DNA from 3 places in the Branchiibius hedensis genome. Region 3 is predicted to be linked to each of the others. Evidence: predicted binding sites of a transcription regulator. Region 3 holds the regulator's gene; each other region holds the start of a gene.

Region 1 (4,247 bases), 1.0 Mb from region 3:
CCGGCCATCAACGCGGCGGTGTCGGCGTGCGAGGAGTGGTTGGCGACCAGGATCCGGCCGCGACCATCAGGGCTGGCTGGAAGCTGCCCGGACACGGTCAGGCCACCGGCCAGCGCGCAGGCACCCCGCCAGAGCCCGCGACGCAACCGGCTCGGTAGGTGGATCCGCTGGTTGGGGAGCAACCTCATGACAGCACCGCCGCCAGCGGTAGCACCAGAAGCAGCGAATCGATCCGATCCAGCAGCCCACCGAAACCAGGCAACCAGTCGCCGGCGTCCTTCACTCCAGCCTGTCGTTTGAACATCGACTCCAACAGATCACCGAGCACCCCGCCGAAGGCGACCGCGATCACCAGGCCGACGGAGATGGTGCCCAGCAGCGTGAGGACGACCACCGCGCCGATCACGGCCCCCGCCAGACCACCGACGGTTTTGTTCGGGCTGAGCGGAGACAGCGGGCGCGCACCCCAGGCGAACCGTTTGAATCCCTTCCCGCCGCACCACGCAGCCACATCCGTGGCAGCCGCGGCGAAGCAGACCAGGAACGCGTTCTCCCACAGGATCACCAGGTGGGCCAGCGACCACGCGATCCACACCGTGCCGAACCCGGCGAACGCCGTCCGACGCACCCCGTCACTCAGATCGCCCTCGAAGATCGACGGCAACGCACACAGCAGGACCACGAGGGGGACAAGGGCCAGATAGGCCGGGTGCAGCCACGCCAGCAACGGGTAGGCGATGGCGCACGCCAACAGGATGAGTCGTTCCGGCCGGGGCAGCGCGATCATCCGGGAGTACTCGGCGCTGGCGATCACCGCCAACACGATCGCCAGCGCTGCAGTGGTGCCCTTGCCCAACCAGATCGGGATGCCGACGACCGGCAGGATCAAGACCCACGTCAGCCACTTCTGGCGCAGCTCCTGCTTGCCGGAGAGGAGCACTGCGACACCGGCGAGCGCCAGGATCGCGACCGTGACGATCAGGTAGAAAACGCCCCGGCCGCCCAGATGGATGGAGAACGGTCCGGCATCGAGGTCGAGCCGTAGTGAACTGCGGTCCAGGTGCAGCAGTTCGACGTACCAGTCGACCAGAGCGTCGGGAAGTTTCACGAGGCGGCCACCAACTCCCGGTGGGTCGCGCTCAGCCGGGCGATCGCCGTACCCAAGGAGCCGATGACGATCAGGGCCGCCCAGAACGTCAGGGCGCCAGGGAAGGCAGTGGCGAGTACGGCGACCAGGCACCTCTCGGTCTTGCCGAAGGGTCCGCCGTTGCGCCGGGTGGCGCCCGCGCCGGCGGCGGCCAGGGAGGCGAAGGTGGGCAGGGTGGCGGCCACTGCGGCCACGAGAACGTAACCGACCTGCGGACTGGACCACCCGGCGTACTCACGGGCAGCCAACGCGGTCAGTCCGGCGAACATCAACAGGTCGCTGAGCCGGTCGCCGATCTCATTGAGCACGAATCCCCACGGCCGACTCACCCCGCGGGCGCGCGCGACCGCCCCGTCGAGGTTGGCACCGGCCAGGCGGATGGCCAGGGCGATCAGCGCAGCCCACCACCAGCCGCGCCAGATCACCAGGGCGGCGGCGACGGCACCCAGTACGCCGATCAGAGTGAAGACGTCGGGAGAGATGCCACGGCGTACTGCGTCATCGGTGATGACCTGCAGACGACGGGCGTACCACGGTTTGAGCGCGTACAGACCTTGCACCGGACCCCTCCCAGGCGACGTCCACCCATCCAAGCACGATCGGGGGTCCGAATCGTTTGCACTCACAGGCCGAGAGTGCCAATAATGGCATTAGCACTCTCGCCTTGAGAGTGACAAAACTCAGTAAGACAAGTGGCCGCAGGGCGAGGGCCTCAGCGGGTGGATGACGTGAGTTCACCGGCTCGGCTCGTCCGTCGCGGGCGTCATGCGGCCAACCCGTAACGCGACGTGTGGGAGGACTACCGCACATGGCTAAGTTGATTGCTTTCGATGAAGAGGCGCGCCGCGGCCTCGAGCGGGGTATGAACACCCTCGCCGACGCCGTCAAGGTGACGCTGGGCCCCAAGGGCCGCAACGTGGTGCTCGAGAAGAAGTGGGGCGCCCCCACGATCACCAACGATGGTGTGTCCATCGCCAAGGAGATCGAGCTCGACGAGCCGTACGAGAAGATCGGCGCCGAGCTGGTCAAGGAAGTTGCCAAGAAGACTGACGACGTCGCCGGTGACGGTACGACGACCGCCACCGTTCTGGCCCAGGCCATGGTCCGCGAGGGCCTGCGCAACGTCGCCGCCGGCGCGAACCCGATGGCGCTCAAGCGCGGCATCGAAGGCGCGGTTGCTGGTGTCAGCCAGGCGCTGCTGGACAACGCCAAGGAGATCGAGACCAAGGAGCAGATCGCTGCGACCGCGTCCATCTCCGCTGCTGACCCGCAGATCGGTGAGTTGATCGCCGAGGCCATGGACAAGGTCGGCAAGGAAGGCGTCATCACCGTCGAGGAGAGCAACACCTTCGGTCTGGAGCTGGAGCTCACCGAGGGTATGCGCTTCGACAAGGGCTACATCTCCGGTTACTTCGTGACCGACACCGAGCGCATGGAGACGGTCCTGGAGGACCCCTACATCCTCATCGTCAACTCCAAGATCAGCACCGTGAAGGACCTGCTGCCGCTGCTGGAGAAGGTCATGCAGTCCGGCAAGCCGCTGGTCATCATCGCTGAGGACGTCGACGGCGAGGCCCTGTCCACGCTGGTCGTCAACAAGATCCGCGGCACCTTCAAGTCGGTCGCCGTCAAGGCGCCGGGCTTCGGTGACCGCCGCAAGGCCATGCTGCAGGACATCGCGATCCTGACCGGTGGCCAGGTCATCTCCGAGGAGGTCGGCCTCAAGCTGGAGACCGCCGAGCTGGAGCTGCTGGGGCGCGCCCGCAAGGTCGTCGTCACCAAGGACGAGACCACCGTGGTCGAGGGTGCCGGCGACGCGTCGCAGATCGCCGGCCGGGTCAACCAGATCCGCGCCGAGATCGAGAACAGCGACTCTGACTACGACCGCGAGAAGCTGCAGGAGCGCCTGGCCAAGCTGGCCGGTGGCGTGGCCGTCATCAAGGCGGGTGCTGCGACCGAGGTCGAGCTGAAGGAGCGCAAGCACCGCATCGAGGACGCCGTCCGCAACGCGAAGGCTGCCGTCGAAGAGGGCATCGTCGCCGGTGGTGGCGTGGCTCTGCTGCAGGCGACGGACGCTGCGTTCGCCGACCTGAAGCTGGAAGGTGACGAGGCGACCGGTGCGAACATCGTGCGCGTTGCCGCCGAGGCTCCGCTGAAGCAGATCGCGCTGAACGCCGGGCTCGAGCCGGGCGTCGTGGTGGAGAAGGTCCGCAACCTGCCCGCCGGTGAAGGTCTGAACGCTGCGACCGGTGAGTACGTCAACATGGTCGACTCGGGCATCATCGACCCGGCCAAGGTGACTCGCTCCGCGTTGCAGAACGCTGCGTCGATCGCCGCGCTGTTCCTGACCACCGAGGCTGTCATTGCTGACAAGCCCGAGAAGGCGGCTGCTCCGGCAGGCGACCCGACCGGTGGCATGGGGGACATGGGATTCTAATCCATGGGTTTCTAATCCAAACCTGCACGAAGCGAAGGCCGCTCTCCCACGGGAGGGCGGCCTTCGCCGTACGTTGAATGTGTTGGGACTCGGCCAGGTCAGCTGATGGTCATCTGGGCCAGGCGGATCATGTTGCCGGACGGGTCGCGGAAGCCGCAGTCGATCCCGTAGGGGCGCTCCTCGGGCTTCTCGTAGAACTCGACGCCTTTGGCGGACAGCTCCGCGTAGTCGCGGCGGACGTCGTCGGTGACCAGGAAGACCGCGCCGATCAGCCCGGTGGACATGGCCTTCTCGACCAGGTCGTGCTGCTCATCGGTGAAGACGGGGGCGCCGGGAATGCTCATCAGGACGATCTCGATGTCCGGTTGGTCCTTCGGGCCGACGGTGAGCCAGCGGAAGCCGGGCATTTCGGGGAAGCTCCAGTCCGAGCGCAGTTCGAAGCCGACCTTGGTGGTCCAGAAGTCAAGGGCGACCTCCTGGTCGTGGACCCAGACGTTGATGCTGGAGATGGTGATGCTCACGGGTTTCCTCCTGTAGCGGTTTCGGTGCCCACGACGCTACGAGGTGGGAGTCGCCGGGTCTTCTCGAAACGTGCGCAGTTGGGGTCGGGCCTCTCGGCGGACGACGCAGCCGGGGATCGCGAACCTCGGCGTCTGCGCGAAC
Region 2 (4,247 bases), 680 kb from region 3:
CCGCCAGCGACGTGCTGCTGTGCTCCCTTGAAGTGTCGCTCGAGGTGGTGGCATCCGCTGCTCGCGCCGCTCACGCAGCCGGTGCGCGAGTCGTGCTCAATCTCGCGCCGTACGCCGATCTGCCAGCTGACGTGATCGCGCTGGCCGATCCCGTGGTGGTCAACGAGACCGAGGCGGGGCAGCTGCAGGACGCCGGTCTGCGACCCGTGTCGGTCGTGACGACCCTGGGGTCGCAGGGTGCCACCTGGACCCGCGGGTCAGGTGAGGTGGCGCGGGAGGCGGGGATCGGCGTACGCCGGGTGGTGGACTCCACGGGCGCCGGCGACACCTTCTGTGGTGCCTTGGCCGCTGCGTTGGCCCGGGGTCTTGACGACGCGGCTGCGTTGCGGGAGGCGAATGCCGCTGGCGCGCAGGCGGTGTCGTGGCAGGGCGCGCAACCCGACGGCTCGCTCTAGCTCAACGGTGTCGCCGCGCGAAGGTGGCGGGATCGCGTGAGACGTAGCCGTTCTGGATCCGCTGGACGCCGCCGAACTGTCCAGCGCAGACGGCTGCGAGAAGTACCGTCTCCGCCGCCGCCATGATCACGAACGAGGCTGGGTCCGCCCGGACGATGGCACCAACGGTCAGGAACAGCGCAAAGATCGCGCCCAGCGCGGCGAACACCACGGTGATCATCCGCAGCATGAGGTCGGCTTCCCAACTCACGTACCGAGCCGCGAACCAATCGCGGTTGGTGGGCGTCCGCTGGCCGACGCGGTAGGGCAGGTCGGCCCAGAAGCCGGCGGCCCGGGCCAGGCGTCGACCCGAGCGGTGCAGCGCGAAAAGCAGCCAGGTGCAAGGGATCCCGATCGCGAGCGCGACCAGAGCGAAGGGCGCGGCGGCCGGGGCGTGGTCGCCGGTCTCGAGCATGGCCAGGGCGGCTCCGGTGAGCAGGATGGCGAAGGTGGCGCCCGCGGTGCCCACCAGGCCCAGTGCCCAGCGCGATACGCGGCCGTAGTCAGCCCGGGTGCGGGTGGCGGCTGCGTCCGCGGAGATGGGTGCCTCCTGGTTGCCCTCGGCAGCGAGGACGTCGGGCATGGTCTCCGGCAGGATCAGCTGAAACACCTCAGGCCAGGATCCGGTCGACGAGGTCGGCCCAGCCGGCGAGGATCCGGTCGCGGTCCATGTGCTCGATCCGCACCTGTTGGTCAAGGATCCGGCGGTCGAGGGGCGCGATGAGGGCGACGGCCAGCAGCGTGAGATCGCCGGTGACGCCAGCTGACCGCAGCAGGTAGCGCACGTGAGTGGCGATGAAACTCTCTGTGGCGTAGGAGCGTTGGACCGATTCGCCGGCCGCGGCGATCAGCTCGGTGCTGCTGCGGTTCAGCTCGAACAGCGACGCACCGAACGCGATGAGTCGCTCCCGTGGACCGGCTCCCGGGCCCAGCGGCGGTGGGCCGGAGATGACGCTCTCCTGCCAGGCCCGGGCGTGCTCGTTGAGCAGGGCGCCCATGACGCCTTCGCGCGAGCCGAACCGGCGAAAGACGGTGCCCTTGCCGACACCGGCCGACGCGGCCAGGCGATCCATGGTGAGGGCGTCGATGCCTTCGGCGGCGACGATCTGCCGGGCGGCGCAGAGCAGCGCTTCGCGGTTGCGCGCTGCGTCGGCACGTTCGGTGGGCGCGCCGAAGGCCACCGGCAACGGCAACGGCATCGGCTTGGACATGACGTGGATCACTCTACGGTTGAGGGCAATTGACAAAGCGGACCGCGGTCCGTTTAATCGTCAGCGTACCCCATTTCAGACTTTCTAGGAGAACCCCCATGACCACCGTCGCCGTCCTCGTCGGCAGCCTGCGCGCCGACTCCGTCAACCGCCGCCTCGCCGAGACCCTGCGCGACAACGCACCCGAGGGTGTGGACCTGGTGATCGTCGACGGCCTGGCCGATCTGCCGTTCTACAACGAGGAGATCGACACCGAGGCGAGCGTGCCGGCGGCTGCTGCCGCAGTGCGCGACAAGGTCGCTGCCGCGGACCGCGTGCTCGCGGTCACGCCGGAATACAACGGCACGATGCCGGCCGTCCTGAACAACGCCATCGACTGGTTGTCCCGCCCCTACGGCGCCGGCGCGATCGTGGGCAAGCCGTTCACCGTCGTCGGCACCACCCCCACGCCGTTCGGCGGCAAGTGGTCGCACGCGGACGCCGCGCGCTCGGCCAAGATCGCCGGAGCGCACGTGCTGGAGGACGCCATCGTGTCGCAGACCGCGATCGACGTTGACGTCTTCAGCGCGGAGATCCAGGACCGCTTCGCCGCGGCCCTGCTGGCGCTGGTGGAGGCCGAAGCACCCGTCGCCGCCTGAATCTGACGCCTGACGCACCCCCACCTGCGGCATAACCAGCCCGAGTGGGGGTGCGTTGTGCTGTCGCGGTCCCTGGTGGCGGCACAACGCGCGCGAGTGACGTGCGTGCGGGGGTTCGCTCTCGGCGTACGGGAAAGGGTTGGCACTCGGCTTGCATGAGTGCCAACGCGCGCCTAGATTCAGAGTTAGCACTCCGCCTCGGACAGTGCTAACGGCAGACCAGGGTCGACCCCCGCGACGGCGGCCCCGCGAAACCGGCGGAAACCACGAGGCGGACGCACCCTCAAACGCAACGAATCCAAGAGGAAGGTCCCACCGTGTCGGTGAACATCAAGCCGCTCGAAGACCGCATCGTGGTCAAGTCGGTCGAGGCCGAGCAAACCACCGCGTCCGGTCTGGTCATCCCGGACACCGCCAAGGAGAAGCCCCAGGAGGGCGAAGTCCTGGCGATCGGCCCGGGCCGCATCGACGACAAGGGCCAGCGCGTGCCGCTGGACGTCGCCGTTGGTGACAAGGTCATCTACTCCAAGTACGGCGGCACTGAGGTCAAGTACGGCGGCGAGGAGCTGCTGATCCTGTCCGCGCGCGACGTCCTCGCGGTTGTCGGCTGACGAACCTCACACGCAGCGCCCCGGCTCGTGCGCCCAGAGTCCCTCGCGGACACAACGGGCCACGGCCGGGGCGCCTGCGTTGACGAAAGGAATCTGTAATGGCAAAGACGCTGGAATTCAACGACGAGGCGCGCAAGTCTCTGGAGCGCGGGGTTGACGCCCTCGCCAACACCGTCAAGGTGACGCTCGGCCCCAAGGGCCGCAACGTCGTCATCGACAAGAAGTGGGGCGCCCCCACGATCACCAACGACGGGGTGACCATCGCCCGTGAGGTCGAGCTCGAGGACCCCTACGAGAACCTCGGCGCGCAGCTGGCCAAGGAAGTGGCCACCAAGACCAACGACGTGGCCGGTGACGGTACGACGACTGCGACCGTTCTCGCCCAGGCCATGGTCAAGGAGGGCTTGCGTAACGTCGCTGCGGGCGCAGCCCCCGCCGGCCTGAAGCGCGGCATCGACAAGGCCGTCGCTGCGGTCAACGACCGCTTGCTGGCCAACGCCCGTGAGGTCGACGGCCGCGACGAGGTCGCCTCTGTCGCAGGGCTTTCCGCCCAGGACGCGACCATCGGCGGTCTGATCGCCGACGCGTTCGACAAGGTCGGCAAGGACGGTGTCATCACCATCGAGGAGTCGGCGACGGCGACCACCGAGCTGGACTTCACCGAGGGTATGCAGTTCGACAAGGGCTACATCAGCGCCTACTTCGTCACCGACCCCGAGCGCATGGAGGCCGTCCTGGAGGACGCCTACATCCTGATCAACCAGGGCAAGATCTCCGCGATCGCCGACGTGCTGCCGCTGCTGGAGAAGGTCGCGCAGTCCGGCAAGCCGCTGGTCGTCATCGCCGAGGACGTCGACGGCGAGGCCCTGTCCACGCTGGTCGTCAACAAGATCCGGGGCATCTTCAACGTGGTCGCGGTCAAGGCGCCGGGCTTCGGGGATCGCCGCAAGGCCATGCTGCAGGACATCGCGATCCTCACCGGTGGCCAGGTCGTCGCCGAAGAGGTCGGTCTGAAGCTGGACCAGGTCGGTCTGGAGGTGCTGGGTCAGGCCCGCCGCGTGGTGGTGACCAAGGACAACACCACGATCATCGACGGTCAGGGCGCGCCCGAGGACGTCACCGGCCGCGTGGCCGAGCTGAAGTCCGAGATCGAGCGCACCGACTCCGACTGGGACCGCGAGAAGCTGCAGGAGCGCCTGGCCAAGCTGGCCGGCGGGGTCTGCGTGATCAAGGTCGGCGCGCACACCGAGGTGGAGCTGAAGGAGAAGAAGCACCGCATCGAGGACGCCGTCT
Region 3 (4,247 bases):
ACGTGCAGCAGATGTCGCTGGCGGCTTTGACCGCGGCGGAGGTGTTGACGTAGGTCACGACCGGGACGCCCGGGTGCTGGCGGCGCAGCTCGGCAATGTCTGCAGGAGTGATGGATTCGGCCAGCGAGCAACCGGAGCGAAGGTCGGGCAACAGCACCCGCTTGCTGGGGTTCAGCAGTTTGGCGGTCTCGGCCATGAAGTGCACGCCGGCCAGCACGATGGTGCTCGCTTCGACGGTCTGTGCTTCGCGGGCCAGGGCCAGGGAGTCCCCGACGATGTCCGCGACACCGTGGAAGACCTCCGGGGTCATGTAGTTGTGCGCCAGGATCACCGCGTCGTGCTCGCGCTTGAGGGCCTCGATCGCCCGGATCTCCGGCTCGACCATGGCCCACTCGACCGGCGGGATGTGGCTACGGACCTTGTCGTATGTGGCGATGGACATTGCGCCCTCCTCGGCGACATGTGCTCAGTGTGAGCATTTGCTACGAGTGAGCATAACGCGGCCGGGTTCGCGCTGGCCAATCGGGCCGCCCGGTGCGTGTCGAGTGGTGGGCTGTGGTCGCGCTCGCCGACAACGGTCAGCGGGGCAGCGGCAGCTTGGTCCCGGCCTGCTCGCGCTCGGTGAAGACCTCGCGCCGGAACCGGTAGAGCGCTGCCGGTCGCCCGCCGGTCGAGCGGGTCGAGCCACCCGTCGGCTCGACGAGTTCTTGAGCGGCGATCGCGCGGCGGAAGTTCTGTTTGTGCACCCGGACACCGCCCAGCGCCTCCAAAACCTCCTGCAACTGACCGAGGGTGAACTCCGGGTCCATCAGCTCGAAGACCAGCGGCCGGTGCTGCAGGCGTGAGCGCAGACGCGACAGTGCCGTCGCGAGAATGCGCCGGTGGTCGGCCTTCATGGTGGGCCCGGTGAGGCTCAAAGCACCTGTGCCACAGGGGGATTCGAGAACAAGACCGGCTTCCCACAGCAGTTCGTATCGTTGCAGCGCGAGCTCGCTGCGCCAGCCGGAACCGTCCAGCCCGAACTGGTAGGCCACCCGCTCCTGCCGGACCACGTCGGTCCCTGCCCATCGGCCGAGCGCGGTGTGGATCTCCTGGGACAGCCGGTCGGCCGGTGCGTCGTCGGCCAGGTGGCGGCGATCCTCCCAGGGCAGCAGGTCGTAGATGCTGGCCCACCCGTCCTGTTGTTCGTCGGCGCGCGTCAGACCCAGATAGCTGATCGAGATCTCTCGTACCGCGTCGTCGGTGCGGCCCAGGTCGGCGAAGGTGTAGAGCTGCTCGACGTAACCCAGGGTCGCGCCGGTCTGGTCCCGGACGAAGGCGCGTGCGCCCTCCTGCAGCGAGTCGTGATCCGTGCGCAGCGGTCCCGACGGCAACGCGGGGGGACGGCCGCCGGCCAGGACTCGTGGCACCACCGCGCCGGTCGTGCCACCGGTGACCGCGACGACGACCGCAACGAGTTCGGCGCGAATGCCGGCGGCCGGGTCAGCCATCGCCGGGGTCGGTGACGAAGTCGATGAGTTCCTCGACCCGGCCGAGCAGTTCCGGTTCCAGGTCGGAGTAGCTGCGGACCGTGCCGAGGATCTTCTTCCAGCCGGTCGCCACGTCCGCCTGGGAGGAGTTCGGCCAGCCGAGCTGCGCCAGAACACCCTTCTTCCATTCGATGGAGCGGGGGATGACCGGCCAACTGGACCAGCCGAGGCGGTCGGGGCGGACCGACTGCCACACGTCCACGAACGGATGACCGACGACCAGGACGTCCGAGCCGCCGTACGCCGCCAGCGCCGAGCGCACCAGGCGATCTTCTTTGCTGCCGGTCACGAGGTGATCCACCAGCACCCCCATCCGGCGGCCGGGGCCGGGGGAGAAGGCGGCGATCACGTCCTGGAGATGGTCGACACCTTCGAGGAGTTCGACGACGACACCTTCCACCCGCAGGTCGTCTCCCCACACTTTCTCCACCAGTTCCGCGTCGTGGCGTCCCTCGACGAAGATCCGCGAGCCCACCGCGACGCGGGCGGCGGTGTCGACGGCCACCGAGCCACTCGCCGTACGGGACGGACGCGCGGGAGCCGAGGCGGCCCGGGGGGCGGTGAGGACCACGGGTTGCCCTTCGACCAGGAAGCCCGGACCGAGGCGGAACGCGCGGGTCTTCCCGTGCCGGTCCTCCAGGTGCACCACGTGCATGCCACCAGCCTTCTCGACGCGTACGACGGCGCCACACCAGCCGGTCTCCAGGTCCTCCACGACCAGGCCCGGATCGGCGCTCTGTTCGCGGGAGCGGGTTCGCCCGTGCGCCCGCCAGTCGCCGGAGAGGACGTCAGCGCCGTACCGATCGGAGGTCACGACGGCAACGGTAGAGCAACGCAGCCCTTTTTCAGACGTAGACTTGGCACTCGAACAACACGAGTGCCAACGACCAACTGGCGAAGGAGGATGCCGTGAGCGAAGAACGCCGTCTGGAAGTGCTGCGGGCCATCGTCCAGGACTACGTGGCCACCTCGGAACCGGTCGGCTCCAAGGCCCTCTTGGAGCGCCACCAACTCGGGGTGAGCGCGGCCACGGTGCGCGGCGACATGGCCGCACTGGAGGACGACGGGCTGATCAGTGCCCCGCACACCTCCGCCGGGCGAATCCCCACGGATGCCGGCTACCGGCTCTTCGTGGACCGGCTCAGCACCGTCAAACCGCTCAGCCGCGCGGAGAAGTCCGCCATCCAGACCTTCCTGGCCCAATCGGTGGACCTCGACGACGTGGTCGACCGCAGCACCCGGCTGCTTGCGTCGCTGACCAATCAGGTCGCCGTGATGCAGTACCCGTCGGTGACGTCCGCGAGCGTGCGGCACGTGGAGCTGGTCCCGATGGCCGGCAACCGGCTGCTGGTGGTGCTGATCTTGTCCACCGGGCGCGTCGAACAACGCGTCGTGCCGGTGCCCTCGGACCTCACCGATCAGACCGACCTGCTCGCCCAGCTTCGTACCCGGGTCAACGAGGCCGTCGTCGGCCGACGACGCACCGACGCGGTCAGCGCGATCAACGACCTCGCGGTGCCGCTGGCCCAGCAGCTGCCGCAGGCCGACCAGGGCATGCTCGGCCAGATCCTGGCCGAGGTGACCTCGGCGCTGCAGATCCTGGGCGACGAGCGGGTGGTCATGGCGGGCCGGGCCAACCTGGCCAAGTCCGCGACCGACGTACGCACCTTGGCGCCGGTGCTGGAGGCCCTGGAACAGCACGTCATCCTGCTGAAACTGCTCGGCCACCTCGAGGCAGACGGTGACAACTTGGTGATGGTGCGGATCGGCGCCGAGAACGACGTCGCCGACCTGCAGAGCACCTCGGTGATCAGCACGACTTATCAAACCGGGGGTCTAGGCGTCGTCGGACCGACGCGGATGGACTACCCCGCCACGATGGCCGCCGTCCGCGCGGTCGCCCGTTACGTCTCAGAGATTCTGGAGTGACATCAGTGAACGACTACTACGGCGACCTGGGCGTCTCCCGGGACGCTTCGCCGGAGGAGATCAAGCGCGCCTACCGGCGGCTGGCCCGCAAACTGCACCCGGACGTCAACCCGGGCGAGGATGCCGCCGAGCAGTTCAAGAAGGTCTCGCAGGCCTACGAAGTCCTGTCCGACCCCGAGAAGCGCCAGTCCTACGACATGGGCGCCGACCCGTTTGCGGCCGGCGGCGGCGGACCGGCCGGCTTCGGTGCCGGATTCTCCTTCTCCGATGTGATGGACGCCTTCTTCGGCGGCGCGGGCGCCGCCGGTGGTGGCGCCGGCCCGCGCTCGCGGGTGCAGCGCGGTCAGGATGCCTTGCTGCCGTTGGACATTGACCTCAAGGTCGCCGTCTTCGGTGGCGCCGAGGACCTGACCTACGACACCGCCGTGGTCTGCCAGACCTGCCACGGGGACGGTTCACGGCCCGGCACCGGTCGACGTACCTGCGACGTCTGCAAGGGCGCCGGGCAGGTCCAGCAGGTGCAGCGCACCTTCCTCGGCCAGGTCATGACCGCCCGGGCGTGCCAGGCGTGCCGCGGCTACGGCGAGGTCATCACCGACCCGTGCTTCGACTGCTCCGGCGAGGGCCGGGTCCGCGACCGCAAGACCATCTCGATCAAGGTGCCCGCGGGCGTCGACACCGGCACCCGGATCCAGTTGTCCGGGCACGGCGAGGTCGGCCCGGGCGGGGGACCGGCGGGCGACCTGTACGTCGAGATCCGGGTCACCAAGCACCCCACCTTCGAACGGC

Evidence for each region. The regulator HrcA, encoded in region 3, represses chaperone genes, less so after heat shock. The targets are predictions, from matches to a motif close to TTNGCACTCGNNNNNNNCGAGTGCNAA.
Region 1: a site for HrcA is predicted at 1,798-1,824, ahead of groL (chaperonin GroEL). Genes of this name have one in related genera too.
Region 2: a site for HrcA is predicted at 2,483-2,509, ahead of groES (co-chaperone GroES). Genes of this name have one in related genera too.

What each region holds. Positions count from the first base shown of each region.
Region 1 covers NZ_UESZ01000001.1:2,712,586-2,716,832, reverse strand. The annotation lists gene DR843_RS13135 (lysophospholipid acyltransferase family protein) at 1-188, opposite strand, end outside; gene DR843_RS13130 (phosphatidate cytidylyltransferase) at 185-1,108, opposite strand; gene DR843_RS13125 (CDP-alcohol phosphatidyltransferase family protein) at 1,105-1,707, opposite strand; gene groL (chaperonin GroEL) at 1,956-3,584, shown strand; gene DR843_RS13115 (VOC family protein) at 3,683-4,105, opposite strand; gene DR843_RS13110 (helix-turn-helix domain-containing protein) at 4,142-4,247, opposite strand, start outside.
Region 2 covers NZ_UESZ01000001.1:2,387,255-2,391,501, reverse strand. The annotation lists gene DR843_RS11555 (ribokinase) at 1-455, shown strand, start outside; gene DR843_RS11550 (hypothetical protein) at 457-1,104, opposite strand; gene DR843_RS11545 (TetR/AcrR family transcriptional regulator) at 1,106-1,705, opposite strand; gene DR843_RS11540 (NAD(P)H-dependent oxidoreductase) at 1,804-2,343, shown strand; gene groES (co-chaperone GroES) at 2,661-2,954, shown strand; gene groL (chaperonin GroEL) at 3,053-4,247, shown strand, end outside.
Region 3 covers NZ_UESZ01000001.1:1,709,293-1,713,539, reverse strand. The annotation lists gene nadA (quinolinate synthase NadA) at 1-442, opposite strand, end outside; gene DR843_RS08390 (NUDIX hydrolase) at 579-1,490, opposite strand; gene DR843_RS08385 (DUF3097 domain-containing protein) at 1,483-2,343, opposite strand; gene hrcA (heat-inducible transcriptional repressor HrcA) at 2,439-3,458, shown strand; gene dnaJ (molecular chaperone DnaJ) at 3,464-4,247, shown strand, end outside.